Regions from separate parts of the Paenibacillus sp. 481 genome, predicted to be linked through region 1. Evidence: riboswitches for the same ligand, from Rfam matches in the RefSeq annotation. Region 1 holds a riboswitch; each other region holds the start of a gene.
The links. A riboswitch is a leader RNA that binds a small molecule or an ion and turns the genes downstream of it on or off. The one in region 1 is predicted to bind cyclic di-AMP.
Positions count from the first base shown of each region.

Region 2: linked by a shared signal. The riboswitch ahead of KIK04_RS22955 (C40 family peptidase) and the one ahead of KIK04_RS24385 (potassium-transporting ATPase subunit F) in region 1 are both predicted to bind cyclic di-AMP.
Region 3: linked by a shared signal. The riboswitch ahead of KIK04_RS05635 (TrkH family potassium uptake protein) and the one ahead of KIK04_RS24385 (potassium-transporting ATPase subunit F) in region 1 are both predicted to bind cyclic di-AMP.

Region 1 is NZ_CP075175.1:1,189,280-1,199,886, reverse strand. Features, by position in the region: gene KIK04_RS05215 (hypothetical protein) at 1-12, shown strand, start outside; gene KIK04_RS05210 (CgeB family protein) at 293-1,399, shown strand; gene KIK04_RS05205 (CgeB family protein) at 1,429-2,682, shown strand; gene KIK04_RS05200 (hypothetical protein) at 2,900-3,328, opposite strand; cyclic di-AMP (ydaO/yuaA leader) riboswitch at 3,655-3,843, shown strand; gene KIK04_RS05195 (hypothetical protein) at 3,919-4,362, shown strand; cyclic di-AMP (ydaO/yuaA leader) riboswitch at 4,414-4,598, shown strand; gene KIK04_RS24385 (potassium-transporting ATPase subunit F) at 4,906-4,986, shown strand; gene kdpA (potassium-transporting ATPase subunit KdpA) at 5,048-6,727, shown strand; gene kdpB (potassium-transporting ATPase subunit KdpB) at 6,757-8,901, shown strand; gene kdpC (potassium-transporting ATPase subunit KdpC) at 9,129-9,734, shown strand; gene KIK04_RS05175 (histidine kinase) at 9,944-10,607, shown strand, end outside.
Region 2 is NZ_CP075175.1:5,330,398-5,341,004, reverse strand. Features, by position in the region: gene KIK04_RS22970 (FecCD family ABC transporter permease) at 1-80, shown strand, start outside; gene KIK04_RS22965 ((2Fe-2S)-binding protein) at 120-899, shown strand; gene KIK04_RS22960 (NAD(P)H-dependent oxidoreductase) at 994-1,524, opposite strand; cyclic di-AMP (ydaO/yuaA leader) riboswitch at 1,758-1,889, shown strand; gene KIK04_RS22955 (C40 family peptidase) at 1,894-2,370, shown strand; gene KIK04_RS22950 (VOC family protein) at 2,561-2,938, shown strand; gene KIK04_RS22945 (Rrf2 family transcriptional regulator) at 3,124-3,564, shown strand; gene KIK04_RS22940 (class I SAM-dependent methyltransferase) at 3,643-4,341, shown strand; gene KIK04_RS22935 (NAD(P)/FAD-dependent oxidoreductase) at 4,509-5,636, shown strand; gene KIK04_RS22930 (YqaA family protein) at 5,948-6,565, shown strand; gene KIK04_RS22925 (MerR family transcriptional regulator) at 6,837-7,673, shown strand; gene KIK04_RS22920 (serine hydrolase domain-containing protein) at 7,732-8,769, shown strand; gene KIK04_RS24285 (hypothetical protein) at 9,063-9,185, opposite strand; gene KIK04_RS22915 (lytic polysaccharide monooxygenase) at 9,242-10,582, opposite strand.
Region 3 is NZ_CP075175.1:1,325,160-1,335,766, reverse strand. Features, by position in the region: gene uvrC (excinuclease ABC subunit UvrC) at 1-1,739, shown strand, start outside; gene KIK04_RS05640 (CPBP family intramembrane glutamic endopeptidase) at 1,862-3,544, opposite strand; cyclic di-AMP (ydaO/yuaA leader) riboswitch at 3,755-3,942, shown strand; gene KIK04_RS05635 (TrkH family potassium uptake protein) at 4,034-5,359, shown strand; gene KIK04_RS05630 (potassium channel family protein) at 5,464-6,132, shown strand; gene KIK04_RS05625 (LysR family transcriptional regulator) at 6,214-7,119, opposite strand; gene KIK04_RS05620 (succinate dehydrogenase cytochrome b558 subunit) at 7,456-8,130, shown strand; gene sdhA (succinate dehydrogenase flavoprotein subunit) at 8,148-9,905, shown strand; gene sdhB (succinate dehydrogenase iron-sulfur subunit) at 9,909-10,607, shown strand, end outside.

The DNA of each region.
Region 1 (10,607 bases):
GGTCAAACCTAATGCATGTAAGGACGAGAAATGTTCTAACATGGGCTCGGACTTTGCGGTTAACGTACGCATGCCGGGTTTTTTTGCATGGACAAGCATGTCTGGGGGGAACTTGGTCGTGATTGGACGAGTCTGAAAGAGTTTGAATACACGCACACGTAGGGAATAGCCTGTTTTTTAGCTTTGCGGACACACGTCCATGATGCACTTGCCATGGCGGCATATATTAAATTCGATATAACAAATATGAGGCGTAATGTGCATAGTGAGGATAGCTTGCGCCAGAAGCTGGGTGAATCGTGACGTGAGAAGTATACTCGTTAATCGCCAAGAAGAAGGGAGGCAGCATGGATTTCGACAGGGATATGCGGACGGCTATCGGTTGGGGCTTGGTGAATCGATCGTTGCTAAAGCCACCTTTCCCGCAAGCATGCCTCACGATTTGCGTGTTCTATACATTCCGCAAGGATTTGATGCGATAGATCGTGGAGTCAGTGTAGCATTAAGCAAGCTGACTAAGGAATTCGTGTCTGCTGAAGCGTCACAAATGTTAGCGACAGCGGAGCAAATGCGTCCTGATGTCGTACTCGTTATGAATGGGCTGCATGTGTTTCCAGCCGATCACTTGGAACATTTGACACGTTTAAGAGAATTGGGGATCAAGTCAGCTGTGTGGTTTGTAGATGATCCGTATTTTACAGAAGATACAGCAAAGGCTGCTCCGTACTATGATATGATTTTCACCCATGAGCGAGCCTGTCTGCCCTTTTATGCGAGTTTAGGTTGTTTTTATGTTCTGCATTTACCGCTTGGCGTAGGAACTTCAACGTTCCACCCTGTGCGGACAGCTGCCTGTTACAAGTACGATATTTGCTTTATCGGCAATGCATTTTGGAACCGAGCCCGCTTATTTGACGAGCTTGCCCCCTATCTCCTGCGTAAAAAAGTGATTATAGCGGGCGGACATTGGGATCGATTAACGCAGTATGCACAGTTAAAACCGCTGTTGCGCGAAGGCTGGGTGCCGATCGAGGAGACTGTTCATTATTACAATGCGGCTAAGATTGTTATCAATATGCATCGGCCTTCGGAATACGGACTGGACAATCGAAACAGCTTCCATATTACGGGTCAGTCCTTAAACCCCCGCACATACGAAATCGCGGCTTGTGGTACGTTGCAGCTCATTGATTCGCGCAGTGAGCTTCTAGAAATGTATACACCTGGCTTCGATATCGATACGTTCGAAACAGCAGCCGAACTTATTCACAAGCTTGATTATTATTTAAATCATGAATCGGAGCGCTTTCGTATAGCGATGAACGGGCTGCAAACGACCTTTCAACGCCATACGTTCGAGCATCGAGTGGATCAAATGCTAAGGGTTATGAAGGGCTAGGAGTCACGCGATAAGAGAGGAGCTGTAAGATGCGTAAGTCCCATTTAAGGTCGTTGCGCCGGACGCTTGCCATGAATAAGCATCCGATAAGGAATGCTCGTCAGCGTGGACAACATGAAGGGAACCATAAAGGATATGCGGAGGGGTACATCCGGGGACGCTCGCAATTTATTATGCATACCGTGCATGCAAATCCCGACATGAGACAGATTCATGTCATGTATGTGTCATCAGGAAAAGGTTTTCCATATTCACCATTGGATGAAGCCATTGTAACAACGCTGCAAAGCACAGTTGCTCATCTTTCCATAGCAGGGCCACGTGATCCAGTTGCGCAGACGGCAGCACAAATTCGTCCCGATCTTGTGCTTGTATTAGATGGAATGGAATTTCCAGTCGAACAACTGAATGAGCTTAGACAGTCTGGCATTCGGACGGCTGTATGGATTACAGACGATCCTTACTATACCGACATTATGACCCTTGTCGTGCCGCATTACGACTATGTATTTACGCTAGAATTAAACTGCGTCGAATATTATCGCTTATTAGGCTGTAAGCACGTGCATTATTTGCCGTTTGGAGTGTTTCCGCTCCATTTTCGCCCACGCCATACGATTAGCCCTGTACGCCGAGATGTCAGCTTTATCGGTTCGGGCTATTGGAACCGAATTCGATCATTCAATCCGATTATTTCTCGCCTTGCGACGCATAACATCGTAATCTCCGGCTTGTGGTGGGATCGCCTGACCCATTTTTCTCGCTACAAGAAGCGCATTGAGTTAAATAAATGGATGGGCCCGCATGAAACAGCGACGTTGTACAACGGCAGCAAAATTGTGATCAATATGCATCGCTCCGTCGAGGATGAGACGGTTAACAACAACAAAGCTCGTATTCCCGCTGTTTCACCTAATCCACGAACGTTTGAAATTTCCGGTTGCGGAACACTCCAACTAACCGATGTTCGCGCGGATTTGCCCCGTTTTTATACGCCTGGCGTTGAAATTGAGACTTACAGATCCTCGGAGGAGTTAGTGAGCAAGGTTGAATATTACTTGCATAACGAGGAGGCAAGACGAGAAATCGCGCTGCGCAGTCTAGAGCGGACGATGAGAGAACATACCTATATGAATCGAATTAACGAACTTCTGCGCGTCGTTTTTGATCCACCATCTGATCAACAGCAGCACCTTAACCAACTGAACTCAATCGACCAATCAAACCCATTCGGTCAACCAAACCCACACTACCAATCAAATTCAATCGGCCAGTCAAACTGACCCAGCCCACATGACCAACCAAATCCACTCACCTAACCTAGTCCATATGGATAGCAACGACACCTACTAGATCAAAGCTTGCCTCATCCTACCTCTACCTTGTAAATGCCCAACCGTCTCTCCCTATATTGTACCTTTACCCTTTACTTGACAGGAGTAGGACAATAACATAAAGCCCGGGCAACATCTGCTCGGGCTTTGCTCTATGCGCATTTTGTCAAATGAGCGTTTGTTCAATTTCCACCATATCTAGCTTGCCTCCATTTTCGAGCACGATGCTTAGCCAAATTCGTTTAACAGGCTGCCCTGTAACACGCTGCACGACGTCTTCCAGAGCAGCTGCACGCTCCTGTTGTTCCATTTGCTGCATCGGTTTGTCGATATTGCGCTCCCGGACCCAATTTGGCAGCAGCGGCACTTCACTTCCGGCTGGAGCATGCTCATCGTGGCGAGGGCAACTACGAAAAAAAATCATGTCATGAAAAAAGCTGACATCTGTTGCGTACGCCGCGTCCGTTGGCTGCGGCTGTTCATCGGTGCATAATCGGCAAGCACGAATCGAGCTAAAAAAACGTTCGTTATTCCAACGCTGCCACTCTGTAATGAGCATTTTCCGCTGAAGTTCAAGGTCGCCCGAGCATTCCAATACGAACTCCTCCTCAAAAACGTTGTGAGCGTATCCTAACGTGATCTGGGAATCGGTGTAAATAGATACAAACCTATTTTTTTACGCCAATTTCATTGAAAGTAGCGCTTACATGCAGCTCGTTATTGGAATTGCTGCTAATATCTCTTGAAATCACCATAATTCACGAACGGTTGAGCGTTAGCGAGCTAATGATCTGATTTTGGAAGATTGAACTTGATTTCATGCATGTCTTGCATCGGAATTACCATTTATGAGCTTTCACGGTGATTTACAGGTTAAGGCAATCAGGCGTAATATTCAGTTCAGCAATACAACGTATCCGAACGTCTAGATCGCTGAGTTCCGTCAATCGACGGAAGCGGGGGAACCAATAAGCGAAATCGGCCATAATGGGCAAATTTGCGCATTATCCGTTCGTAGGGGTGAATTTGAAGCAGCGTGCTGCTTTGATAGGGGGACTTCTCGCTCCCGAATCCGTCAGCTAACCTCGTAAGCGTGTGAGAAGAGGCGTGCCTAGTCTGATCTGGCGCATTTCCTCTTTCTTGTGGAAAAAAAGGCGACGGTAATGAAGACAGGAGGAACAGGATATGTTTGAAGCAGATCGCATCGTTACTGTGTTTGCACCGAATGCGATGGGCGTAGACTTTGTGCGTCAGTTAAGGGGAGCAGGGATACCTACTGCGGCCATTGTAAACAGCACCCGAATGGCCAAGAAGCTGGAGAAGTTGGGTGTCAAGCACATGTGTCACCTGAATACGTCCGATCCGAAAGCTTGGATCGTACCGCATGTGCCTGTAGGACGTATTTTCATTTTCGAGCAAAGTTTCGCGTTGACGTGCCGCTTGCTGCAAGTGTGCCGACATTGGACAACAGACCCGATAACGGTCGTTACTAAACATCATCATCCGCATTCGATTTACCGATTGCTAGGTGCGAACTACATCGTGTTCACGCAATCGGATCAAGTAAGCTTTTTAATGACGGAACTTATTCATGCCGTTACAGACTGCCCGACGCCAACAGCGTTGTAAATGCTGAACCGTGATATGAACGATGCTTCGTCTTCACATTAAAAAAATAGGCTATGCTCATCGCTGAGTTCCGTCAATCGACGGAAGCGGGGGAACCACAAGTACAGCATGCGTAACGACAGCTCACACGAGCTGCAAGTCGCGCATGTGAGGGGTGAATCTTGGCTCAAGCCAAGTAGGGCGACTCAATGCGCCCGAATCCGTCAGCTAACCTCGTAAGCGTCCATAGAGGCCGCCTTATTTCGTCGTGGCTACGTACGGCTTTCATTTGCTGTGCGTTAGTGAGGCCGCGCGGAAAGGACCCTCTTTCCGTGCGGCCTTTTTGCGTGCTTTTTTACGTATCGTGACGAAAAATTCAGTTATCTTGCGCACTTGTGCTGCTACTGATAAACCGTTGCTGGAACAGGAAAGTTGAACAGAAAAAGGGGAGGAATTCAAGATGTACGACGTGGTCATGTTAATGCTTCTTAGTATGCTCGGCTTAACGAGCATCGGCATCTTACACTGGTGTACTCGGGAAGTTGGAGATCGGGGTGAACGATTGTGACCATTGGACTATTTGTTATCGTTGGGGCCTTGTTCATCTACTTAGGTTACGCATTAGTGAAGCCAGAAAAATTTTAAACACAATTTATTCTAGGGTGCTCGACAAGAGTCGCTGTCATATGGGAAAGGTGGAAATACAATGAGTGCATTAGGATGGATTTCAATCGGGGTAACGCTGCTGCTCGTCCTGCTGTTAGCGCGGCCAACCGGAATTTATTTGGCCAAGGTGTTCGACAACAACGGGGGGCCGCGGCCGCTAGATGCGGTGTTCGGTCCGCTCGATCGACTATTATTTAAACTATTTGGTATCAAAGAAGTGAATCAGAGCTGGAAAAACTACGCTTTTGCAGCGCTGCTGTCCAATATATTGATGATTGGCATTACTTACGCGATCTTTCGTCTGCAAGGCATCCTGCCGCTTAATCCGAGTGGGATTCCGGGTATGGAGCCGTCGCTCGCTTTTAATACGGCAATAAGCTTTATGGCAAATACGAACTTGCAGCATTACAGCGGGGAAAGTGGATTATCTTATTTATCCCAAATGGTCGGCATTACGTTCTTGATGTTTACAGCGCCAGCCACGTTCTTAGCTGTCGTGTTCGCCTTTATTCGTGGCTTAATCGGTAAGCCGCTCGGCAACTTCCTTGCCGATTTAGTTCGCTCGATTACACGTGTATTTTTACCGATTTCGATTGTAGCGGGCTTGATCTTTGTTCTGCTTGGTGTACCACAAACGTTCAGTCCAACGGAAACGGCTATCACGATTGAGGGAGCGGAACAGCACATCGCTCGTGGACCAGCAGCCTCGCTGATTGCGATTAAAGAGCTAGGCAACAATGGTGGTGGGTTTTTCGGAGTCAACTCTGCGCATCCGTTCGAGAACCCAGATGGAATCAGCAATATGCTGCAAATGCTGCTTATGATGCTAATCGGTACATCGCTACCGTTTGCTTACGGCCGTATGGTCGGTAGTCCCAAAGAAGGCAGAGTACTTTTCGTCGCGATGTCGATGATGTTCATTATGCTGCTAGGTACGTCTATTGCAGCCGAACAAGCTGGAAATCCTGTAATGAACGCTTATGGATTTAGTGGCAGCGGCAGCATGGAAGGCAAGGAAGTTCGTTTCGGTATCGCAGGATCGTCGTTATATTCGGTTGTTACAACGGCATCAGAGACCGGTGGCGTGAATACAATGCACGATACACTGACTCCACTCGGCGGAATCGTTACGCTGGCCAATATGATGCTGAACACCGTATTTGGCGGGGTCGGGGCAGGATTTTTGAACGTATTGATGTACGCGATGATCGCTGTGTTCTTATCTGGCCTAATGGTCGGGCGTACACCGGAATTCCTTGGCCGCAAGCTGGAAAGCAAAGAAATGAAGCTGATCGCGGTTACGCTTATCGTACAGCCGCTCCTTATTCTCGTACCGACAGCTATTGCCGTGGCGACACAGGCCGATACGATTTCCAATCCGGGCTTCCATGGTCTGTCGCAAGCGTTGTATGAATTTACTTCATCCGCAGCCAATAATGGATCAGGCTTTGAAGGATTAGGGGATGCGACGCCGTTTTGGAACATCTCCACAGGTATTGTGATGTTTTTGGGCCGCTACATTTCGATGATTACGCTGTTGGCCGTTGCAGGCTCGATGGCGAGCAAGCAGCCTATACCGCAAACGAGCGGAACTTTCCGCACGAGTTCGGGAACGTTCGGTGTTGTATTTGTAGGGACGGTCGTGATTGTAGGTGCGCTGACTTTCTTCCCTGTACTCGTACTTGGACCGATCGCAGAACATTTAACGTTGTGGAAATGATGAGGGGAATAAAGGAGGAGCTGTAAGCGATGAGTACTGCAAAAATGATGAAAACACCGACGCCTTTTGAACCGGATTCCGGGCAAAGAGGCCAAAGACAGACGGGTGGACCAGCAGGGGGAGGGCGACCAGGCATTCCCAATGCGCCTAAAAAGGACCGCAGCTTTTTTAGCGGGGAGCTCGTACGTGTTGCGGCTGTCGATGCTTTGAAAAAGTTCAATCCGGCTTATATGATCAAAAATCCGATGATGTTTATTTGCGAGATCGGCTTTGTTATTACTCTGTTGTTAACGTTTGTGCCAGATGCTTTTGGTGCGCCGATGCCGTGGTGGTTCAATGCGGCGGTTAGCTTCATTTTGTTCGTGACCGTCTGGTTCGCGAACTTTGCCGAAGCGCTTGCGGAAGGCCGTGGCAAAGCGCAAGCTGATTCGTTGAAACAGACGAAGCGTGACTTGTGGGCGAACAAGGTGACAGAGACTGGCACGGTGCGTGTCTCTTCCACGAGCTTGCGCAAAGGCGATGTCATTGTCGTCCGTGAAGGCGAGATCATCCCGGGTGACGGTGAAATTATTGCGGGCTTGGCGTCGGTCGATGAATCCGCGATTACAGGTGAGTCTGCGCCGGTATTAAAAGAATCAGGCGGCGATTTTAGCTCGGTTACGGCAGGTACGAAAGTCATTAGTGATATGATTCGGATTCGCATTACGAGCGATCCGGGCGAATCTTTTCTTGATCGGATGATCGCACTCGTTGAAGGTGCACAGCGTCAAAAGACGCCGAACGAGCTAGCGTTGCATACGGTGCTCGTCAGCTTGACACTCATTTTCTTAATTGTCGTGATTACACTGCCGTTCTTCGGTAACTATTTGGGCATTGAGCTGAACGTTGGGGTATTGATTGCTTTGCTCGTGTGCTTAATTCCGACGACGATTGGTGGTTTGCTATCGGCGATTGGGATTGCTGGGATGGACCGTGTGACGCGGTTTAACGTCATTGCGACTTCAGGTAAGGCTGTTGAAGCATGCGGGGATATTCATACGATTATTTTAGATAAAACGGGAACGATCACGTTTGGTAACCGTTTGGCACATGATTTAATTCCAGTCGGTGGGGCGAAAGGGGAAGAGCTTGGATTTTGGGCAGCTATCTCTTCGAATGAAGATGAGACACCTGAAGGCCGTTCCGTACTGGATTGGATGAACAAGCAAGGATGGACGTATGACAAAACGTTGGCCGCAGCAGGTGACTTTATTCCATTTAAAGCAGAAACCCGCATGAGTGGAGTTGACTTGCAGGATGGTCGTAAAGTACGCAAAGGGGCGGTAGATGCGGTTAAAAATTGGGTTGCAGCCCAAGGCGGCCACATTCCGCACGATTTGGATAAACAGACGGAACAAGTTGCAGCCGCGGGCGGTACGCCGCTTGCCGTCGCCGTAGACAATCGTATTTTCGGCATTATTTATTTGAAGGATACGGTGAAGCCAGGTATGAGAGAGCGCTTTGAGCAATTGCGCCGGATGGGTATTCGCACCGTGATGTGTACGGGAGATAATCCGCTAACGGCAGCGACGATTGCTCGTGAAGCGGGTGTGGATGATTTTATTGCTGAAAGTAAGCCTGAAGATAAGCTGGCGCTCATTCGCCGCGAGCAAGCGGCCGGCAAGCTGGTGGCGATGACAGGCGACGGCACGAACGACGCGCCAGCCTTGGCGCAGGCAGATGTGGGCATCGCCATGAATTCGGGGACGGCTGCGGCTAAGGAAGCCGCTAATATGGTCGATCTGGATTCCGATCCGACAAAAGTGATTGAGGTTGTTGCAATCGGTAAACAGCTGTTGATGACTCGTGGAGCGTTGACAACGTTCAGTATTGCGAATGACGTTGCCAAATATTTTGCCATCATTCCAGCGATGTTTATGGTGGCGATTCCGCAAATGTCGGCGCTTAACGTGATGGGGCTCCATTCGCCTGTATCGGCAGTACTATCGGCACTCATTTTCAACGCTATCATTATTCCTGTGCTCATTCCATTAGCGATGAAAGGTGTTACGTACAAGCCGATGTCTTCTGAAAAAACGCTGGCGCGCAACTTGTTCATTTACGGACTGGGCGGACTGGTCGCTCCTTTTGTCGGTATTAAAGTGATTGATTTAATTGTGGGACTGTGGGTGTAGTTCTTCTAAATAGAGAGAGATAAAAAAAGAACCCGTAAGAGCTGTGCGCATGGGCATGGAGTTGAGTGGCAGGTGTTAAGCATCAATGTCAGCATCGATGTCAGATTGAGTTCCGACGTTACTGTCATTGTCAATGTCAACGTCAATGCCAGTGTCAGCGCCAGCATGAGCAGCGGCTCTTATGGGGTAAACCAAGGAAGATTGGAAATAAGAAAGGGTGCGTAACGATGACAAGTCAGTCTAGCACAACTAAAGCAAGTACAGCCGGCACGTTAGGGGCTATGATCCGCTCCATTATTGGACTTATGTTATTGTGCGGCATCATTTATCCGTTTGTGATGACTGGGGTGGCGCAAGTTGCCATGCCGAAGCAAGCGAATGGCAGCCTCATTCATGATGAGCGCGGCCAAGTGATTGGCTCTGAGCTAATCGGGCAAACGTTTACTTCCCCGCAATATTTTCACGGTCGCGTGTCGAGTATCGAATATAACGCGGCTGGCTCTGGATCTCCCAACTTCGCTCCATCCAACCCCGCATTAAAGGAACGTCTGGATCAGTCGGTTATCGATTGGAACAAGGCTAATCCAGAAGTTCCTGTATCAAAGCTTCCGGTCGATCTTGTGACCAACTCGGGCTCGGGCTTGGACCCCCACATTAGCCCGGAAGCTGCTGATGCGCAAATACCACGCATCGCCAAGGAAAGCGGAATTGCTATCGAACAGCTCAAGCAGATGGTGAGCAAGCATACGCAATCGCCGGACTTAGGAATATTCGGCGAGCCGCGCGTTAATGTGCTGCTGCTTAATTTGGATGTGAAGCAGCAGTTGAAATAGATGAATTAAATGAAGCGAATGAAGTGATTAAAGTAAGCGTAGTACATGTAGTGAATGAAGTAAATGAAGTGATTAGAGTGAATCTAGTGAATGTAGTGAATGAAGCGGATCAAATATAATGAAGTGAACGTGCTCTATTTTATTGAAGGAAGAAGCTGATGATGTTGGATGTAACGAACTCCATGTTACCTAGGTGAAGAGGTGAGAAGGTGAAGGAAACCGATGCATATCGTCGTAAGTCGCCAGAGGCATTGCTTAAGCTGCTCGATCAAATGCGACGTGGGCGATTCCGTATACTTATGGCTGTCGCGAGCGGAGCGGGTAAGACGACTGAGTTGGTTAAAGAAGGGGAAGCCTGCATCGAGCAAGGGCTGAAAGTGGTGTGGGGTACTACTCCCATGCGGGGGACCACACCATCGTGGCCTGCATCACCGCAGCAACATCGGGAAACAGGTGGCGAGTACACGCGGGATCAAACCGCTATGTGTGATGCTGTGCCCATGATTGAATGGAACGTCGAGGGGCGCACTCAGCGCGACCTCGACGTTGCTGCGCTGCTGCAATTCGGGCCTGATGTGGTGCTCGTTGACGGATTGGCGCATCGCAATCGCCAAGGAGCGTCCAACATGTCGCGGTTGGACGATGTGCGCGAGTTGCTTCGCCAAGGCATTAGCGTCATTGCTACGATGAACGCTTACGAGGATGAGCGAGTGCATGATACAGCGAAGCGGATGACAGGAATTGAATCGGAATGGACGATTCCAGGTGAAGTGCTCAAGGAGGCAGACGAGGTCCGCCTCCTTGACGTGTCTGCGGAATCGTTAATGGAGCGGCAGCATCGTCAGCATGGGCTCGGACGCAAGATGGAAATTG
Region 2 (10,607 bases), 1.6 Mb from region 1:
ATATTCCAGCCGGTGTATTTGTATCTGGAATTGGGGCGCCATTTTTTATTTACTTACTGTATCGTAATCGTCATCAATAACTGATGGGAAACAGCCTACATGGAAGAGGTAGAGAGAGAATGAATAAGAGTAACTTGCAGCTGTCCTTGTTTGAGCCAGAGGAAGTAAACATTCTAACAGAACATTTTCGTTTGACCTTACATGCGTCGCGAGACAGCCGTTTATCCATTCCAGCGGTAGATTTGTTGGATACAGCAAAGTGTCAGGAATACTTAGAAGCGGCAAAGACGATCTTTCAATGCTCAAATGCAGCTGCTAGCTTGTCTCAATTGTCCAAGAGATATGCTTATCTCACAATGGCTTCTGGCCTTTATGCCATGACGATGTTTAATAAGGGATTGGATTACTCGATTGAAAACTGTCATATTGAGTCCGTGGATGAAGACAAGTCTTGGCTGCCTGAGGTATGTTTAAGCGATTGGCGAGTAACCGAGCCTACAGGCGGAGATCGGTATATTTGGCGTGAACAAATGATTCAACGTATTTTTGCGGGGAATATGGCGGAAGTGTGGAATTCTGTCTCCAAAGTGGCAAAGGTGCCGACCTCTATTTTATGGGAAAATGCAGCTATTTCCGTATATTGGCTGTATGAAAGGCGCATGTTAGAGGGGGCTAGTGATCAACAAAAAGCTCGTATTCAAGAAGATTTTCAATATTTAGTTCAAGAAGCGCCAGCACATCTCTTTGGAGAAAGAGAGAATCCGATGAAAAAGTATAACAGTCCTAAATGTACAACGTCTTATTCGGACACGCCGATCCGTGTTCGAAAGACATGCTGCTTTTTATACAAAATTTCGGATGATCATGATTACTGCTTAACTTGTCCAAAATTAAAATGAGGTAATGCGGCATAATGAGCTCATGTAAATCAAAAGAAGTATCTCCTGAACACGGAAATACTTCTTTTTTATTTAGCTTTAATCAAGTAATTGATTACAGATTGTTAATAAACTTCAAATAATTTTGTGCACTTGTGTCCACTTCGCTTGCAGACGGCTCATATTCTGTGCCATAAAACGCAAAGAACGAACGATAATCGGCATGGCAGTATAGGAAGGAAGTTTCAAAAGGAGCTAACAAATGTTCCAGTGTGTACTTATATCTTCCCTCTGCACTATAATCTGCTTGTTTAATTCCGGCCGATACAGCTAAAGCAATTTTGCGATCTTTTAATTTATCGCCTCCGTTTGAACCATAAGCCCAACCATATGCAAACACGTCATCAAGCCATTTTTTAAGCAGCGGCGGGCAATTAAACCAATACACTGGGAACTGTAGAACCAGATTACCATGTGATTCAATGAGTTGTTGCTCTTTTTCCACATCGATGTTTCCGTCAGGGTAAACCTTATGCAATTCATGTACCGTATATTTTTCCGGATATTTATGGAGTTCCTCGACCCACCGTTTATTGATGACGGATGTTTCTATGCTTGGGTGTGTTACGATTACAAGAGTTTTCAAAGTTTTGTCCTCCTTTAAGGGTGGTTTGTGATTTATGTTTTGAGTATAAAGAGATCACTACAAAAATGTAAGTATGCACTTTTAGTACAGGTACTTACATAAAGGTTAGTGTCAAATCAGTTATGGGCTAGTGGATCAATTTTAGAAAAATCGACACATAAGTTAGATTTTTCTAATGGTTATAAAGCAGGAATTGGTTAGTAAAAAAAGAAAGGGTATAAACGTACCAAAAAAATTGTATTTTGCCGAATTCCTGTTCAGGAAACGGGGGATCCACTTGGGTGAATTAATCTATTGCAAAAAGATTATAGGGAAACCTTCTTCCGAACCCTTAGCTAACCTCGTAGGCATCGAAGGGGGAAACTAGTTTTGAAAAAAGTTGTAGCATCATTATTAGTGAGTGTGATGTGTTTTAGCTTTGCGGGGAGTGCCTTCGCTGATGAAATGAAGATCGAACATGCAGTTGATGAAGTGGTCGGGACGCCTTATAAATGGGGAGGTACGACCGTAGATGGATTTGATTGCTCGGGATTCATTTTGCACATATTTAATCAGTATGATGTAGATCTTCCAAGAACCTCAAAGTTACAAGCCGAAGAAGGAGAACATGTGGAACAAGAAGATTTACAACCTGGCGATCTTGTCTTCTTTAATACGGACGGTAAAGGTATTTCTCATGCCGGTATATTCATAGGAGACGGACAATTTGCTCATTCTTCAAGCAATAAAGGTGTTCGAATTAGTAAACTATCTGAGAACTATTACGAAAAACGATACGTTACAGCTCGTCGTGTAATATCTGAGGATGTATATTCCGTAATGACTAGTATGGAGCATGAGGCTTAAGAAAGAACGAACCTGCATGGTTTGAAGTTTCTTCGTAAAGTAGACAAGACGAACTAGGGGGAAGCTAAGAACATTTTGTTGCATTAATCGCCCGTATCGGATGTCGTGGGGTATCAGAAACCTGCTCGATGGAAAGGAATAAGAGCATCGGGTTTGGGATGTACTTACTATGAAGGGAGTGTCGCTGGTTATGATTAGTAAAGTCGGTCAAATTATGTTGTATGTAAATAACCAAGATGAGGCAGTGAATTTTTGGACAGAAAAAGTAGGGTTTCGTGTCATTTCTGAAGAAAATAACGGCCAAGGAATGAGATGGATTGAAATTGCTCCAACAACAGGAGCCGAGACAAGCATCATTCTGCACAATAAAGAACTCGTTGCTAAAATGTCACCTGGAATGAATCTGGGGACACCTTCTTTGATGTTTTTTGCAGAGAATTTTAATGAATTACATAGCGAATTAGTCAATAAAAATGTTAAAGTCGGAGAAATTGTAAATATGGGTTCCAGCAGAGTGTTTAACTTTGCCGATTATGAAGATAATTACTTTGCTGTAATGGAAAAATAACAAGTTTCTAGTATATAGGCTCTATAAACATTAAAAGACGGCAGCCAGAAATATGTGGCTGTCTTTTCTTTTTTGAAGCGTATTTACGATGAAGACAAGCGGCCGATGAGGTGTGCTAACTTGACTTATCTAAGTCATTGGAGATATTATAGACTCATTGAGTCTTTAATTAAGAGGTGAGAAGAGTGAAGTATTCGAAGGCAACGAATTATGCCCTGCATACGATCGTTTATTTGGCCCTGTTACCAGCGGGCAAGACAATAGGTGTAAAGCCATTGGCTGAAGTACAGAAAGTGTCGCCTACGTATCTTTCTAAAGTATTAACGACTTTAGTTAAGTCCGGCTTTATTGAATCGGGCACAGGGGTAAACGGTGGATACAAATTAATTAAAGATGTAAAAACGATTACATTTTTAGATATCATACATGCTATTGAGGGGACAACTTCGTTATTTAATTGTAGCTTAGACAATAAGATACATGATAGACAAAATTGTTTCATCGAAAAAGTAATGAATGAAGCTGAGCAAAAAATGGAAAATCATTTACAAACTCAAACGATAGAACATGTCTTACAGAAGGTAGACAGAAATGTTGTGAATTTCATACATTATGTAGCGAATTAATTTTTAATCTAATTATCGATTACAACTATCTTTAATATCCTTAAAATATCAATCATGAACACGAAATGGAGTTAAGCAATGACTAAAGATCCTACATTCAATTCTGCAATGGCAGCAACGTACGAAAAAAACTCTCGTATCTCGGTTCCGACGTATGACGCGTTATTTGCAATGGTTCAATCGTATTACCGCTTACAATTAGGCGAGCAAGCGGCCTCCTTGCTCGTGATCGGAGCAGGCACCGGCAATGAACTTTCCGCGTGGGGACCATCTAACCCGACATGGACATTTACTGGAGTCGACCCTTCAGAAGAGATGCTTAAGATAGCTAAGTATAAAGTAGTTGAACTAGGCTTTGAAAGTCGCGTTAGCCTCATCCATGGGACGATAGATGACCTTCCTCAGTCCGATTCGAAGTTCGATGCGGCAAGCTGTATTTTGGTTCTTCACTTCATTAACGATATTCAAGAAAAGTTGAACCTACTCGTGTCCATAAAAAATAAACTGAAGTCAGGTGCTCCTTTCGTTCTCGTAAGTGCGTATGGAGACCGTGACAATTCCGAACTGCAGGACAGGATGCAAATATGGAAAAGCTTCTGGGTAGAAGGTGGTCGCGAATTATCCGAAACAGACGAGATGATAAGCCACGCCTTGGCGAAACTTTCTTTCCTTCCTGAAACACAAATCGAAGGGTTATTGGCGGAAGCTGGTTTTACGAAAATAACTCGATTTTACTCGACGGGCATTATGGCGGGATGGATGTGCCATGCAGAGTAATTCGTGATTGGAAAAAAATGATGCATAAGTAGAGCCTGTACGACTAACGAACCAGTCAAACATAAATAAAGAGAAAGAGCAACTTTTGCTCTTTCTCTTTTCTATTTGTTATACTTTTTACTGTGTTCGCTATAATGGATATAGTGATTGAGGAAAGGGATGTACCTATGAAGAAAGTCATTGTTATTGGATCAGGAATTCTTGGAGCATCGACAGCATACCAATTAGCAAAGATGGGTGCAGATGTCATTATTGTAGATCGCAAAGATAAAGGCCAAGCTACAGATGCGGCTGCTGGTATTATTTGTCCTTGGCTCTCACAGCGACGGAATCAGGCTTGGTATCGGCTGGCAAAGGCTGGCGCCCATTTTTACTCCGGTTTGATTGAAGAGCTCAACAGCGAGGGTGAAACAGAAACTGGCTATGCTCAAGTTGGGGCTCTGTGTCTACATGATGATTTAGACAAAATCAAAAAGATGGAGGAGCGCGCGCATGTACGCAAAGCGGATGCACCGGAGATCGGCGAAATTACCCAGCTTGATGAAAAAGAAACCCATTCGCGGCTTCCGCTGTTAGCAGAAACATATCATTCTGTTCATATTAGCGGAGCTGCTCGGGTAGATGGTCGTGCGCTGCGTGATGCGTTGATCCGATCCGCACAAAGAAACGGGGCTATCTTGATTGATGGGGACGCCACGCTTCAATATGAGTCTAACAGTGTAACAGGAGTAACGGTCGGGTCACAAAGCTTCTCGTCTGACGTCGTTATTGCCTGTGCAGGGGCTTGGGCCAATGCGCTTCTACAGCCATTAGGCATTCACTTTAAGGTTAGCTATCAAAAAGCACAAATTATGCATTTACAAGTTCCTGACCAACAAGACACAGGCAAGTGGCCTCTAGTGATGCCACCTGCTGATCAATATATGCTCGCTTTTGAACACCAAAAGATCGTTATCGGCGCAACTCATGAAGATGATATAGCAGGCTACGATACGAGGGTAACGGCAGGTGGAATGCAGGAAATCCTGAATAAGGGGCTAACAATAGCACCTGGCTTAGCTAACAGCACCGTTCAAGAGGTAAGAGTTGGTTTCCGTCCCTTTACACCCGGTTTTCTGCCGGTAATCGGTGCTGTTCCGGGGTGGAATGGTTTAATGGCGGCAAACGGACTTGGAGCGTCCGGATTGACGATGGGCCCGTACCTTGGAAGCCAGCTAGCGAAAATGGCGCTAGGCATGGATCTAGATATCGATATAAATGATTATGATATTCGAACAGCAATGGATGAAAAATGATCCTTGTGCTACGGATAAGCTGAGATGGTTAGAAAAGCTCATTCTCCTTCATAAGTAGGGAAATGAGCTTTTTTTATCAAGAGTACATAAATAATATCATAATAAATCTTACAAGGAGACGATATAGGCTTTGCATTAAATCTGTACTAAAGGTAAGATTAATTCTATCTGTATCGTTTTATTTTGCAATATTTTCAGTCGAATGGGTATACGAACGTAAATTGGATCAATTATCCGCTACTTTATGAAGAAAAATTAACAAACCGCGATGTTGATTCTGATATAAATAAATAAGTAGGAGTGATTATAAAATGATTGATTCCATTTTAAGCTTTTTAAAAGAATTCGGAACATTAGGAATGTTTTTACATGGTTTTATTGATGCTATTATTTTCCCTATTCCCGCTTTTTTTACGCAGGTGTCCTTAAGCATGATCGATCCATCCAATGCGTTATGGCTGGCTACGGTTGGGTTTATTGGTTGTTTATTAGGTACGCCAGTTGGCTACTGGATTGGAAAAGTAGCGGGACGATCTTTTTTGAACAAAATACTCAAGAAAAAATGGGTCGATTCCGCTACAGCCATGTTTCACCGTCATGGGGAAACAGCTATTGTACTGGGAGCTTTCACACCTATTCCCTTTAAGATCTTCACGATATTGTCAGGCAGTACGAACTATCCTTTGTGGAAATTAATGGGTTACGCAGCGATCGGACGAGCGGCTAAGTTTTATATTGTTGGTATATTGTTTTATATTTATGGCACATTAGCTGAGAATGTAATTAATCAATACTTTACTTTAATATGTTTAGGGCTCCTTCTTATATTTTCCACAGGCTGGTTCCTAATTCGTAAGTTTCGTAGTAAAAAGGAAGCACAAGTCAAAGTAAGCAGTGAAGAGTATGAGAAATCAACCGAGAAACAATAAATGTTGCTTGGCTGTTAACGAATATAATGATAGTCATCTCATAATAGATGACGATGACATAACTTAGTTACACTAAAAACCGCGTAAATAGCGGTTTTTTTTATGCCATTACTTGTTGAATGCGAACTATCGTTGCGGTGAAAGCTTTCCAAGCAATGATGTAATGGCGTTGACTTTGCCCTTAGGGAAAGGCATATAGTGAACTTACACACCTTATCGATACGCAAAACGTGTAGGCCGTATGCAAATTTGGAAAAATGGAGGTGACCTCATGCTATCGATTGGTGAATTCTCAAAGATTTGCGAAGTATCAACAAAAACACTTCGATACTACGATGAAGTGGGGTTAATTAAGCCTGATGAGATCAATCCTGACAACGGCTATAGATATTATTCTATTAAACAATTAAAAAAGATGCTCTTCATTAATCGTTTGAAATCTTATCATTTTTCATTGGAAGAAATAAAAGCCATTCTGGAGTGGGATGCAGATCTATCTGACGAGCAGCTTTGTTCTGCCCTTAATCGTAAGAGAAGCGAATTACAAGTCAAGCTAAGTGCATTGGAATACACCCTACATCAAATGAATCAGGACATTTTAGCTTTGGGGCAGGGTATACCCATTATGACGTACCTTGATCATATACAGGTCGAACTTGTTGAAACCGAGCCCATCAACATCCTCTATACGCGTCAGAAGCTGAGTAGGGATGACTATGTTGCAGGATACGGAACGTATTTTAGCAGGTTATATGAAAAGGTTGCTACGCAACAACTCACCTTACGTGGTACGCCAATGACGATTTATCACAGCACAGAATACAATCCTGCTGGCAATGATACAGAGTTTGCTATCCCGATAGAAGAAGCTGTGAAGGGCACGCGAGATTTGTCTGGAGGCCTGTGTGCGAAGTCTGTGTTAAAGGGGGCATATTCAGAGTTGACATCGGTGTATGCCAAGCTGAGGGAATGGGTAGAGCATGAAGGATACGATATCGTGAAATCACCATATGAAGTATATATAACGGACCCCAATCAAGCCGTCGCTGCTGAGGAAATGGTTACCGAAGTGTATTTTCCGGTAAAGAAAAAAAGAAGCAAGACCTGATAAATCGTTTAACGCTCGCTAATCAAAGCCATAACTGACTTCTAGGGAGGAATCTATCATGCCAAGAAACGACTCGCCAACTACAGGATGGCAAACCGTAGATCCGGCAACTTTGCGAATGAACGCCGAAAAGCTGTCAGAGCTTGATCCTACGATACAATCCGCGTACAGCAATATAAACGGGATTGTTGTTGTGAGAAATGGTTCTATTGCTTATGAAAAATATTATAATGGCTACGGCCCGAACGATGCGCATCATGTGGCATCTGTAACGAAAAGTGTCATTTCTGCCCTCATTGGTATTGCTATAGATGCAGGATACATTAAACATGTAGATCAAAAGGTGCTTGATTTTTTCCCCGAATATGTCGTCGATGCTGCTGATAAGCAGAAGCGAGAAATTACGATACGCCATCTGCTCACGATGACGGCTCCGTATCCATTTGCGGACTGGCACGAACCGCTGGACAAAATGTGTATGCAACCTGACTGGGTCACATATACGCTGGATATGCTCGGGCAAAACGGAGAGCTTGGAGCATTTAAGTACTCTACGGCAGGGACGCACCTGTTGTCAGCCATCATCACTCGTAGCACAGGAACAAGTGCCCGCGCGTTTGCCAATGAACGCTTATTTAAACCGACCGGCATGAAAGAAATCCCGGATGTCGACATGAAATCATTTGGATTTGATGATTTATTCGGGAAAGATGTGAGAGGGTGGGTGAAAGACCCGAGCAACAACTCCACCGGAGGGTGGGGACTTACGCTAATTCCTCGTGACATGGCACGTATGGGTGTCCTGTATCTAAGCCGAGGCAATTGGGATAATAAGCAGATTATTTCCGAGAAATGGATTAACGAATCGACAGCGATGAACCCTTCTCATTACGGTTATTTATGGTGGTTGCGCGAAGAGGACGGAATTGTTGCTTACTTAGCACTTGGGGATGGGGGAAATGTGATATGTTGCATTCCAGACAAAGACTTGGTCGTAGCTATTGCCTCAGAATTCATCATGAATCCTCGTGATAGGTGGACACTGATTAAGGAATGTATTATCCCCGCAGTAATGGACGAAAGAGAGGATAGCTAAGTATTGCACGGGCAATGATGGGCCGTGTATTCACCCAATTTCTTGCTACAAATAAGCAATGGCATGAATAGGTGAAGGAAGCATTCCAGAACTTCATGTAGTTAAAGCGCTTAGAACATCTATAACACCTCTAGATAACGTTGTAGACGTGCTTAAAATAGGGTTGCGGAGATGAAGTCTAGCACGTGTTAGAAGACGGTATGTGTCGCTCACAAAGTCATATGTCGATTGACAAGTGCAAGTACAACAAAAAGATCGACTGGAAATACTAGAACGACTGGAACATAGCGCCTTTACGATAAAAAACATACAACTGCTCGTTCACTCAAGTGACCCATTTTGTTGAACGTATAATCCACGTTCTCGAACAACGTGAAAATGACCGCCAGCATCTCGAATAGGATGCTGGCGGTCATTTGTACAAGCTATTGCTGGCTTGCTGTTCCTAAGGTTATCAAGGTTATCAAGGTTCCTAAGAGATTACCTTCCACACACCAGCGTTTGGAGAGCCTGGCGTCTCCCCTTGTGTCCACCATTTTGCTTCATAATTCACGCCGTTATGCGTTACTTTATTTCCAGCTAAATACACTGCCGTTGCGCTCCAAGCTGGATATGTAGTCGAAGCGGACGGTGTAGTGACGTTCAACACATTGCTCGCTGCCGATACGTTGCCAGCAGCATCAAAAGCTTTCACGGTGAACGTATAAGCCGTGTTTGCCGTTAAACCCGTAACGAGGTATTCCACTGCTGATCCAGAGACAGTCGCGATCAGCGTAGTGCCGCGAAAGATTTGGTATCCTGTCACGCTGACATTATCCGTTGAAGCGTTCCACATTAAAGGTACTGTCGTGGATGTTGATCTGCCCATAACATGAAGACTGTTTGGCGCAGTAGGTGCTACTGTATCCGGTCCGCTGACAGGAAGCGTCGTAAAGGTTACGGCATTGCCAGCTGCGGAACTATTGCCAGCTGCATCAATCGCTTTTACCGTAATCGTATAAGACGTGTTGGACGTCAGGCCCGTCAAGTTAGCAACTAACGCTCCGTTTGTTGTTCCGATTTGGTTGGAGCCGTTAAAGATCCGATAGCCAGTTACGCCAATGTTGTCCGTGGAAGCGTTCCAAGCGATAGTTGCGCCTGTCGCTCCAACATTGGATACCGTTGCGCCAGTTGGAGCAGTCGGAGCTACATTATCAACGTTTCCGCCAAAATTAACATCAATGACATTATAGAAGGCATTCAAGGTATTGGAAACTTCCCAGACTGCAAGAATGACTTGATATCCGGTCCGGCTAGGAACGTTGCAAGTGTCGGAGTATGTGTTGCCAGGCATTTGACCGTTATAAGGTACACTGCAAAAAGGAGTTAAATCAAAGGAGTCACGAGTAAGCGCTGCATTAGGATTCCAGTTCTGCTTGGTGATGTAATACTTCCAGCTTGCCGTTGCGTGAGGTACTTTAATTTTCCAGTTGAAAGTGTTGGGACCTGGGCTAATATTAACCTTCGACCAACGAGTCGCAGACTGCTCGTCAAGCGGGGCGAACGCGCCGTTAGCACTTGCAATCTTGCCATCGGCTGGGCCTCCTGCTGGGAATCCCTTGTGTGCTTCCAAACTATAAGGCTCATAAATAATCAGCCCACAGTTCGTATTAACACGGTCTGCGCAAAGGCCTGCACGGCTGTTGGTCACGTTACCGTGAGCGGAAGCCTTATCCGCCAGTAAGAGGGACATTGAAAAAAGAAGCGCGAGCACGGTACCACCAGTAATGAGAAGTTTCAACTTTTTAGTACCGGATAAACATACATTAGACATCATAAATTCCTCCATTTCATTCATT
Region 3 (10,607 bases), 140 kb from region 1:
TAGAGTGTAACTTGATTAAGAAGCATCATCCGCGTTATAACGTCTTGCTGAAAGATGATAAGACGTTTCCTTATATAAAAATTACGAACGAGCGCCATCCCCGCTTGGAGGTGACTCGCAAAGTGTTTAAGGATAAGGCGAAGTATTTCGGCCCTTATCCGAATTCGTATGCAGCCCAGCAGACGAAAAAGCTGCTTGATCGCTTATATCCGCTGCGCAAATGTCGCACACTGCCGGATCGGGTCTGCTTGTATTACCATATCGGGCAGTGCTTGGCCCCGTGTGTAGAGGAAGTCACGGAAGTGCAGTATGAAACGATGGTGCAGGAGATTGCGAAATTTCTGAACGGTGGCCACGATGAGATTAAGAAAGAATTAAAGCGTAAAATGGAGGAAGCGGCAGAAGAACTTCATTTTGAGCGGGCCAAGGAGTACCGTGATCAGTTATTGGCGATTGATGCGATTATGGAGAAGCAGAAGATTAATACGGCAGACAATCAAGATCGAGACGTATTCGGGTATGCGGTCGATAAGGGTTGGATGTGTGTACAAATTTTGTACGTGCGCCAAGGGAAGTTGATCGAGCGTCATACGACGAAGTTTCCGTACTATGGCCATGCATACGATGATTTCATGACGTTTGTTACGCAATATTATAGTGAGAATCCAGCCGTGCCGAAGGAAATTTTGCTGCCCGAGCCTTATGCGGAGGAAGCGGGCTTGGAGTTGGAACTGAAGCAGGAGTCGGAGTTGGAGCGGGAAGCGGAACGCGAGTCCATTCACGAGTCTGAACAAGAGACGGACGAAGCAACGGAATTAGATACATTGCAGGAGCAGGCCGATACAGGTGTAGAAGCGCTCCAACAGTGGTTAAAGACGAAGGTGCTTGTGCCGAAGCGTGGTTTGAAAAAGCAAATGATTACGATGGCCGCAGACAATGCGCGTGTAGTGCTGAATGAGAAATTTAAGCTGCTGGAGCGTGATGAGGAGCGTACGCTGCACGCAGTCGAACGATTAGGTGAGGCCATAGGGATTGATATTGCAGGCGGCCGTATCGAGGCATTTGATAACTCTAACATCCAAGGTGCTGACCCGGTGTCTGCAATGGTCGTATTTGTTGACGGTAAGCCAGATAAGAAGGAATATCGCAAATATAAAGTACGGACCGTACAAGGCCCTGACGATTATGAAACGATGCGAGAAGTGATTCGCCGCCGTTATGAGCGCGTGCTCAAGGAGCAGTTGGAGCTGCCAGGCCTCATTATTGTGGACGGCGGGCGAGGACAAATATCTGCTGCGCTTGACGTGCTGGAAAATGAGCTTGGACTTGCTGTGCCGGTCTGCGGCTTAGTCAAAGATGCCAAGCACAAAACGGCACAGCTTATGGCTGGCGATCCGCCGCAAGTCGTGCCGCTGCCGCGAGACAGTCAAGAATTTTACTTGTTGCAGCGCATCCAAGACGAGGTGCATCGCTTCGCCATTACGTTTCACCGCGAGCGGCGTGCCAAATCGATGGTTACATCGGCATTGGATTCGATTCCGGGCATTGGCGAGAAGCGGCGCAAAATGCTGCTCAAGCATTTTGGCTCGCTTAAAAAAATACGCGAGGCTGCGGTTGAAGATTTCCGCCCAGTCGGAATTGGCGACAAGCTGGCACGCACCATTTTGCAATCGCTGCGCAACGAGCAGGAAGATGAGCCTGTAGCAGATGATGAGCGGATATCCGATGAGTCCCAGTAGCAAATGAGTCTTAGTAGGCAACAGTAACGATACTAATCCAGTAAAGAACCCTTAACCCATTTCGCTTTGGTTCAGCTGAATCCGAGGCGGAAGAGTTAAGGGTTCTTTTTATAGTAGGGCATTTAGCCAGTGAACTTTGCGAATGGCCTGCTGTGATAGGCGCGAATGACATACACAATAACGATAGGCAATAGCAAGTAAGTGATACCAACGAATACACTGCCGAGTGATCCGCTCCATAAAAAATATTGCGACATAAGTATCGTGTCAATCATCAAGTGTGCAAATAAAGCAGTCCAAAATCCGTGTTTCACCATAATAAACAAAAAGCAGAACCCGATTATAAGCAGTTCAAGTGGCCGGGAATAGAACGGATATACCGGATAAAGGACATGTCCGAATGCCCAAATCAAGGTTGGAATCATGCCTGCGAGCCACGGATTGCGTAGCCACCGTAAAAATAAACCTACCCCGAACAAACGATACACGACTTCTTCTGAAATGGCTGCTACCCAAGCAAGTAACGGGAAAAAAGCCATGTATGTCATATTGAGAGGCGATTGTTGGGCATCATTCGCCGTCCAAGTATCAAACCCCCGTTCTAAGCAGAAGAAAATGATCGTCTGAACGCCAAGCAACAACCCAGCAAAAAGAAGTCCAAGCCAAAGGGAGCGCACAAGATGATGACCAAAATGCGCATTACGCCATGTTGGCATCAGGTCGCCGTACGTCGTGTCTTTCCATAATTGGCGTCCTGCGACGAGCGCAAAATAGACTCCAATGCCTTGAATAAGTGTAATTCCGTATTGAATGAGCGAAATAAATGTCAAATTGAGCTTGGCAGCTGGTACTTCTAGTTCCAGCGCAATTTGGCTAGGCAGTACATTCCAAATGTGCAGCAGTGAAATTCCGCCCGACACGAGTGTCAGCGCGATCATCGTGTTGGAACCGAAGCGAACCGTGTTCCGATATCGAATGCACATCAAAATAGCGAGTGCACTGAGGGCAAATGAGACCCACAAATAACCGTAACGGTATACGTTTTGTGCCGTATCTGTCTGCTTCTGAATGAGTTGTTCATAAGCATCAGGAACGACCCACACAGGTTCGGCTCGAATAACGGCACGGTCGGCCACTTCAACTTCAATATGCAGCTTGGATTGTCCTACTTTTGCGGTCGGGACGTGAAACAGATAAGTATGATTGGGCAGTTCGCGATCCAGTACGAACGATTGTTTCTTCCAGCCGAGTGAATAAGCCGCTTCCTCTGCAAGTTTGGCTTGCTGCGTCTGATGTGTAGCTGTCGATGGTGATGAATCAGGCAGTGACTGCTGTGTTCTTTTTGTGGATGTGGATGTAAGTGTATCATCGCTCACGAAACCAAATCCGACGACACTGCCTGTTGTCAGATGAATGTCAACACGTAGTGTCCCAGCTTGCTCACCTGCAAGGACAGGAAGCAGGACGCGATACGTATCCATAGGCGCCTGTTTATCCCAGCGCTTGTACTGTTCGAGTACGCCTTCCTTATTGACGTAGCCCGAAAACATTTTGTTCGTCGTATACACGACCGAAGTATCGCTGTGTGGAGCGACCCTAATGTCTCCGCTCCATTGCTGTTGGATGAATGAAGTCGCTCGTGCTTCGGCCTCTGACTTGGACAGTAAGCGCAAGTTAGGCTCCACTGCTTGCTGGCTCTGTAGTTGTGGGATGATGATCTGCATCATCAGGAATAATAGAAATCCAATAGCGGATGCAGCTATTAGAAAGCGTGGCAGACGAGTACGGTTTTGCTTCAATTTCATGTGAGGTTCACCTCCATTTTGTTCGTGCAAATAAGATTATTTGTATAGTTTAGCAAGAGAAGGCTTGAAAATCGACGTTTTACGAAATGACAGCGTGAAAACAACCGTTTGTAAGCGTTATCTGCCGCTATTTCACCGCTTTTTATTGCATTTTTGCGCGTTCTATGACTTTGTGTGTGGCTAACTAAACGTTTATAATCTCGTTATGAATCGAATAACAAGCCGAGTTTCGCATAGTTGCGAAAGCGGGGGAACCGAATTTTTGGGGTGAATTTCGTACTGATTAACGACGTGAAAGTAGGATATTGTGCTTTCCGTATCGTTGGTCAGATGAATAGGGCGACCTGGACGTGCCCGAATCCGTCAGCTAACCTCGTAGGCATTTTACGTCAGGATACCAGCGCGAGCATTGGGATTTCCAGTGCTTTTTTTCGTGACTAAAAAGAGGTGTAAGCTCTGAAAACATTGCTTTCAGCAAAACGTTGGCATTTGACGCCCCCGCAAACTTTAGTATCAGGGTTCGCATTTATTATTTTATTTGGGGCATTTTTACTTATGCTTCCGTTGTCCAACACCGACGGAAAAACTTTATCCTTTATCGACGCGCTCTTCACCGCTACATCCGCGACGTGTGTAACGGGGCTAGTTGTCGTGGATACGGGAACACATTTTACGCTGTTCGGGCAAATTGTGCTTCTATGTTTGATTCAAGTGGGCGGCTTAGGATTTATGACGATGGCAACACTGATTGCCTTTGCCTTCAAAAAGCGGATTTCGCTTAAAGATCGGCTTATTTTGCAGGAAGCGTTAAATCAAGGCAGCATGGAGGGGATCGTGCGCCTTATTCGGAAAGTAGTCATGTTTGCTTTTATTATCGAAGGGACGGCGGCGATCTTGTTCGCTCTCCGCTGGTCATTTGATATGCCGATTGGACAGGCTATATATTATGGGATTTTTCATGCCATTTCCTTATTTAACAATGCGGGATTTGATTTGTTTGGCCCGATTAGTGGTCCGTTCTCTAGCTTCACCAGTTATGTAGGGGACCCTATCGTGAACCTCGTCACCATGTTTTTAATTATATCGGGCGGCCTCGGCTTTATTGTGCTGTCAGACTTGTTCGATTATAAGACGACTAAGCGGCTTTCGCTGCATAGTAAAGTGGTTATATCGATGACGAGCTTGCTAATTGTCCTAGGTGCGATCGTTATTCTCGTATTCGAGTTTACGAACACTAAGACATTAGGCAGTATGAACGGGTGGGAGAAGTTCTGGGCTTCGCTGTTCCAATCCGTATCACCACGTACGGCAGGGCCTAACTCCATCGATATCGGGGCTATGCGCCAAGCATCACAGTTTTTTATTATTATTTTGATGTTTATCGGTGCTTCGCCAGGGTCGACAGGCGGTGGGATTAAGACGACGACGTTTGCCATATTGATTGGCGCGGTTATTGCGATGATTCGCGGTAAAGAGGATATTGTATTGTTTCGTAACCGCCTTGCGATTGACCGTATTTTTAAAGCGGTAACACTAACGCTGCTGGCTTTGTCGTGGGTCATCATCATTACGATGATTTTGACGACGACCGAGGATCAACTGTTCATCAAAATTTTGTTTGAAACGACATCAGCATTTGGCACGGTCGGCCTGTCGATGGGCATTACGCCTGAATTGTCTGATATCGGCAAGTTGTTGTTATGTGTAACGATGTTTGCTGGCCGGCTTGGACCACTGACATTGGCGTACGCGCTTGGACCGAAAAGCGAGCGCGAGCTGTACCGTCATCCAGAAGGTAAAATTACAATTGGATAACCTTGCACACAGGAATGAACAGGTTCCCACAAGGCAAGCATCAATTGGTGGCTACGAGGGAATAAATAGTTGAATGAGTATTGGACGAAGGGGATTACGTCAAGATGGTGTTACAGCAATTTGCAGTCGTCGGCATGGGCCGATTTGGATCTAGTTTAGCAAAGGAGCTCGTGAAGCTCGGGCATCAGGTGCTAGGCATCGATAAAGATGAGGAAGTCGTAGACGAAATGAACGGCATTGTTACTCATGCTGTGGTCGCAGATGCGACTGATGAGGAAGTGCTGCGCTCGCTCGGCATCCGCAACTTTGACTGCGTCATCGTTGCGATTGGCAACGATATTCAGACGAGCATACTCGTCAGCATTCAGATGAAGGAGCTCGGTCTCAAGCGGGTCGTTGCGAAGGCCGTAACCGAGTTGCATGGCAGAGTACTCGACCGAATTGGTGTCGATCGGATTATTTACCCTGAGCGAGACATGGGTATTCGGGTCGCGCATCAACTTGTCTCTCCGAACTTGCTCGATTATATCGAGCTGTCTAAAGATTACACAATTGTAGAGCTTAGTGTGCCGAATTGCTTGGATGGCATGTCGCTTCGAGATTTAAATACACGTTCGCGCTTCGGGTGCAGCATTGTTGCTCTCAACAAAGAGGGCGGAATTATTATTGCGCCGACGGCGGAAGATGTCCTTAGTGAAAAAGACATTATGGTCCTCATTGGTACGAATGAGCAAATTGAAGAATTTGAGGACGTTATCATTGATAGACTGTAATAAACGGTGATAAGCAGTAATAAAGGGGGTCGTGACTTCTAAACGTTCTAAACGTTTGGGTCACGACCCTCTTTGTTTATGTTACACATACCGGCTCCAGTTGGTTGCCCCTTGTACCGTTTCATCAATAAATTGGCGTGCGGTTTGATTGAGCGCTGCTTGCTCGGCATACACGAGCGACATAATTCGTTCGGTCTGTTCCAGTTCTTTCATATGAACGGTAATTAACTCGTTATGTTCTAACAGCTCCTGCCGTAAGTACGACTTGGGCAGCAACGCAGCGGCCTGACACGTTGTAATTAACCTCATAATAGCTTCAAAAGAATCGATCTCCATACGAATATCGGGCATGATGCGATATCTGCGAAATAAATCATCGGTCAATTTTCGATACCACGTTCCATTTGAAAATAGCAACATCGGCAGCCCGTTCAACTGTGCCATCGACCACGACTTTTGCTTAGCAAGCTCGTGATATTTAGGCAGAACAAGTTGCAAATGGTCAGCGAATAAAGGAATACAAATCAGTCCAGGCTCACGTATCGCGTCCGCGACGAGGCCTAAGTTTACTTTTTGCTCGCGGATAAGCGATATAATTTCGTGTGTTTTGCCCGTCACTGCTTTTAATTGGGCACTCGGGTGCTTGTCCATAAAGCGTGAGACGAACATAGGCAGCGTCGTTTGTAGCGTCGTTAGACTGGCTCCGATCGTAACCGTGGCATTTCCTTCTGATTTATAATCAGCGATAGATTTCAAGAAGGTCAATTGTCGACTCCGAACGTCTAGCGCAAACTCATAGGTCATTTGTCCCACTCTTGTAAGTTCAAGCCGTTTGCCTTTACGGACAAACAATTCTACTCCTAGCTCATTTTCTAAGCGAGCAATTTGTCGAGATAATGCAGGCTGCGAAACGTTTAAGCGTTTGGAAGCTTGGTTGACGGTAGATAATTCGACGACTGTTGCAAAAGATTCAAGCAAATCAAGCATGCGCAGCACCTCCGAAAAGGAATAGGTTTAGGTAAAAAATACAATTAAAATGATCGTTATGCGTTTTAGTTATAAAAAATATAACAACATTGCAATTCCATTATAAGTGGAAAAGGAGTAACATGGAAGTGTCACAAGTTGTTCACAAAGAGAGAAGATGGTTGCGAAAATGTGACCGTTAGCGTGTCGAAACATGAAAAGAAGGTCATTCATGATGTCCAACAAATTGTCATTGTTCGACAAAATGTTGACGCTTTCAACACGCACTAGTAAAATGAGGATGCTTTATTACCAAAATCTACTGGCTACACATCAGAAAGGGGAAACGGCACGCTTATGAAACGGGGTTATTTTTACTCGCGGAAGTTGCACTCGTTGCTGGGAGTTATTCCATTGGGCTTCTTTCTTATTACGCACATGGTTTCTAACTTCTCCGCATTTGAAGGCGGGAAAGAATCGTTTCAAGACAAGGTAGCACTCATTAACGGATTACCGTTAGTGTTTTTCTTGGAATTGTTTGGGATTTGGCTGCCACTCTTATACCATGGGGTGTACGGATTGTACATTGCTTATACGTCGCGTAACAACGTCGGCAACTACAATTACGGCCGCAACGTTGCCTTTTTGCTGCAGCGTATAACCGGAGTTATTACGTTCATCTTCGTTACGTGGCATGTGTACGAAACTCGCGTGCAAATCGCGCTAGGCAATTTGAGGCATGAGGACTTGGGCACTTATATGAACGGCATATTCGCAAATCCGTTCATGCTGGCCTTCTACGTCGTTGGCGCAGTGGCAGCATCTTACCATTTTGCAAACGGTCTGTGGGCGTTTTTTGTAAGCTGGGGTGTGACCGTTGGTCCGCGTGCGCAAGCTGTATCCGCAAAAATTTGCATGGGCTTATTTGTCATCATGTCCGTGTTGTTTGTGCTGGCTATCGTCGGCATGCGTAAAGAAGAGTTCGAAGCGGCAAGCGCATTGCTTGAAACCGCGAAATCGGTTATCGGTTAAAGGGAGAGTGACTTGCAATGGCTAAACAGAACATTATCGTTGTTGGCGGCGGCCTAGCAGGGTTGATGGCGACGGTTAAAGCAGCGGAAGCAGGCGTTCATGTCGACCTGTTTTCTTTAGTACCTGTTAAACGTTCCCACTCTGTGTGTGCGCAAGGTGGAATTAATGGAGCAGTAAATACAAAAGGCGAAGGTGACTCCCCGTGGGAGCACTTTGACGATACAGTTTATGGTGGCGACTTCTTAGCGAATCAGCCTCCGATTAAGGCGATGTGTGATGCAGCGCCAGGCATTATTCACTTGATGGACCGGATGGGGGTTATGTTTAACCGTACTCCGGAGGGCTTGCTTGATTTCCGTCGCTTTGGCGGTACGAAGCATTCCCGGACGGCATTTGCAGGCGCGACAACAGGCCAGCAATTGCTGTATGCCCTTGATGAGCAAGCTCGTCGCTGGGAAGCGGCAGGACTTGTTACAAAATACGAGCATTCCGAGTTCTTATCCGCTGTAGTGGATGACGATGGCGTGTGCCGCGGTATTTGTGCGCAAGACTTGCACTCGATGGAAGTGAAGACGTTCAAGGCTGACGCCGTCATTTTGGCGACGGGTGGCCCAGGTATCATTTTCGGTAAAACAACTAACTCCGTTATTAATACAGGGACAGCGGCGAGTGCCGTGTACCAACAGGGCGTATCTTATGCCAATGGTGAGTTTATTCAAATTCACCCAACAGCTATTCCAGGTGATGACAAGTTGCGTCTCATGTCCGAGTCGGCTCGTGGTGAGGGTGGACGTATTTGGACATACAAGGATGGCAAGCCTTGGTATTTCCTTGAGGAGAAGTATCCGGCTTACGGAAACCTTGTTCCGCGCGATATCGCGACACGGGAAATTTTCCATGTGTGTGTCGACATGAAACTCGGCGTCAATGGCGAGAACATGGTTTATCTCGATCTGTCGCATAAAGACCCGAAGGAACTGGACGTTAAGCTGGGCGGCATTATCGAAATTTACGAGAAGTTCATGGGCGACGACCCGCGTAAAATTCCGATGAAAATCTTCCCTGGCGTTCACTACTCAATGGGCGGCATGTGGGTGGACTACAATCAAATGACGAACATTCCGGGCTTGTTTGCGGCTGGTGAATGCGAGTATCAGTATCATGGTGCGAACCGTCTTGGAGCGAACTCGTTGTTGTCTGCCATTTATGGCGGTATGGTAGCAGGGCCGAAAGCGGTTGAATACATTCGTGGCTTGAAAAAAGCGACTGAGGACGTTAGCTCTAGCGTGTTCGACAGAGAGACGAAGAAGCGTACCGATCATTACGAGAGCTTACTGAAGATGGACGGCTCCGAAAACGCTTACGTGCTACATAAAGAGCTGGGCGAATGGATGACGAACAATATGACGGTTGTTCGCTACAACAGCAAGCTGGAAGAAACGATTGGCAAAATTAAAGAGCTGAAGCAGCGCTATTCCAATATTAACATGACAGATACAGCGCGTTGGAACAACCAAGGTGTGGCCTTTACCCGTCAGTTGTGGAACATGCTTGAATTGGCAGAAGCAATGACTTTGGGCGCACTTCTACGCGACGAGAGTCGTGGCGCGCACTACAAGCCAGAGTTCTTAGAGCGTAATGATGAAGAGTTCATGAAGACGACGATGGCAAAATGGACGCCTGATGGCCCGCAAATCAGCTACGACGAAATTGATGTGTCCTTGATTAAACCGCGTAAGCGCGACTATTCGTCGGATAAGAAGAAAGGAGAATAAACGATGGCGGAAGCAGTGGCTCAATCTAAGAAGATTAAGTTCGTCGTAACGCGCCAAGATGATCCGAATGCGAAGTCGTATACGGAGGAGTTCGAGATTGCTTACCGTCCGAACATGAACGTCATTAGCGCACTGATGGAAATACAACGTAACCCGGTTAATTCCGGAGGCGGCAAGACGGCTCCTATTTGTTGGGAGTCGAACTGCTTGGAAGAGGTGTGCGGAGCTTGCTCCATGGTCATTAACGGCAAGCCACGTCAAGCATGTACGGCGCTAGTTGATAAATTGGAGCAGCCGATTCGACTTGAGCCGATGAAGACGTTCCCTGTCGTGCGCGATCTTGTTATTAATCGCGAGCGTATGTTCAATGCGTTGAAAAGCGTGAAGGCTTGGATTCCGATTGACGGTACGTACGACCTCGGACCTGGCCCGCGCATGGCGGAAACGAAGCGTCAGTGGGCGTATGAGCTGTCTAAGTGTATGACATGCGGTGTGTGTCTGGAAGCTTGTCCTAACGTCAATGACAAGACAAGTTTCATTGGTCCTGCACCTGTGTCGCAGGTACGCTTGTTTAATGCTCATCCGACGGGAGAAATGAACAAGGACGAGCGTTTGGAGGTTCTGTTGGACGATGGCGGTATTGAGGGCTGTGGCAACTCACAGAACTGTGTACGCTCGTGTCCTAAAGGTATACCGCTCACA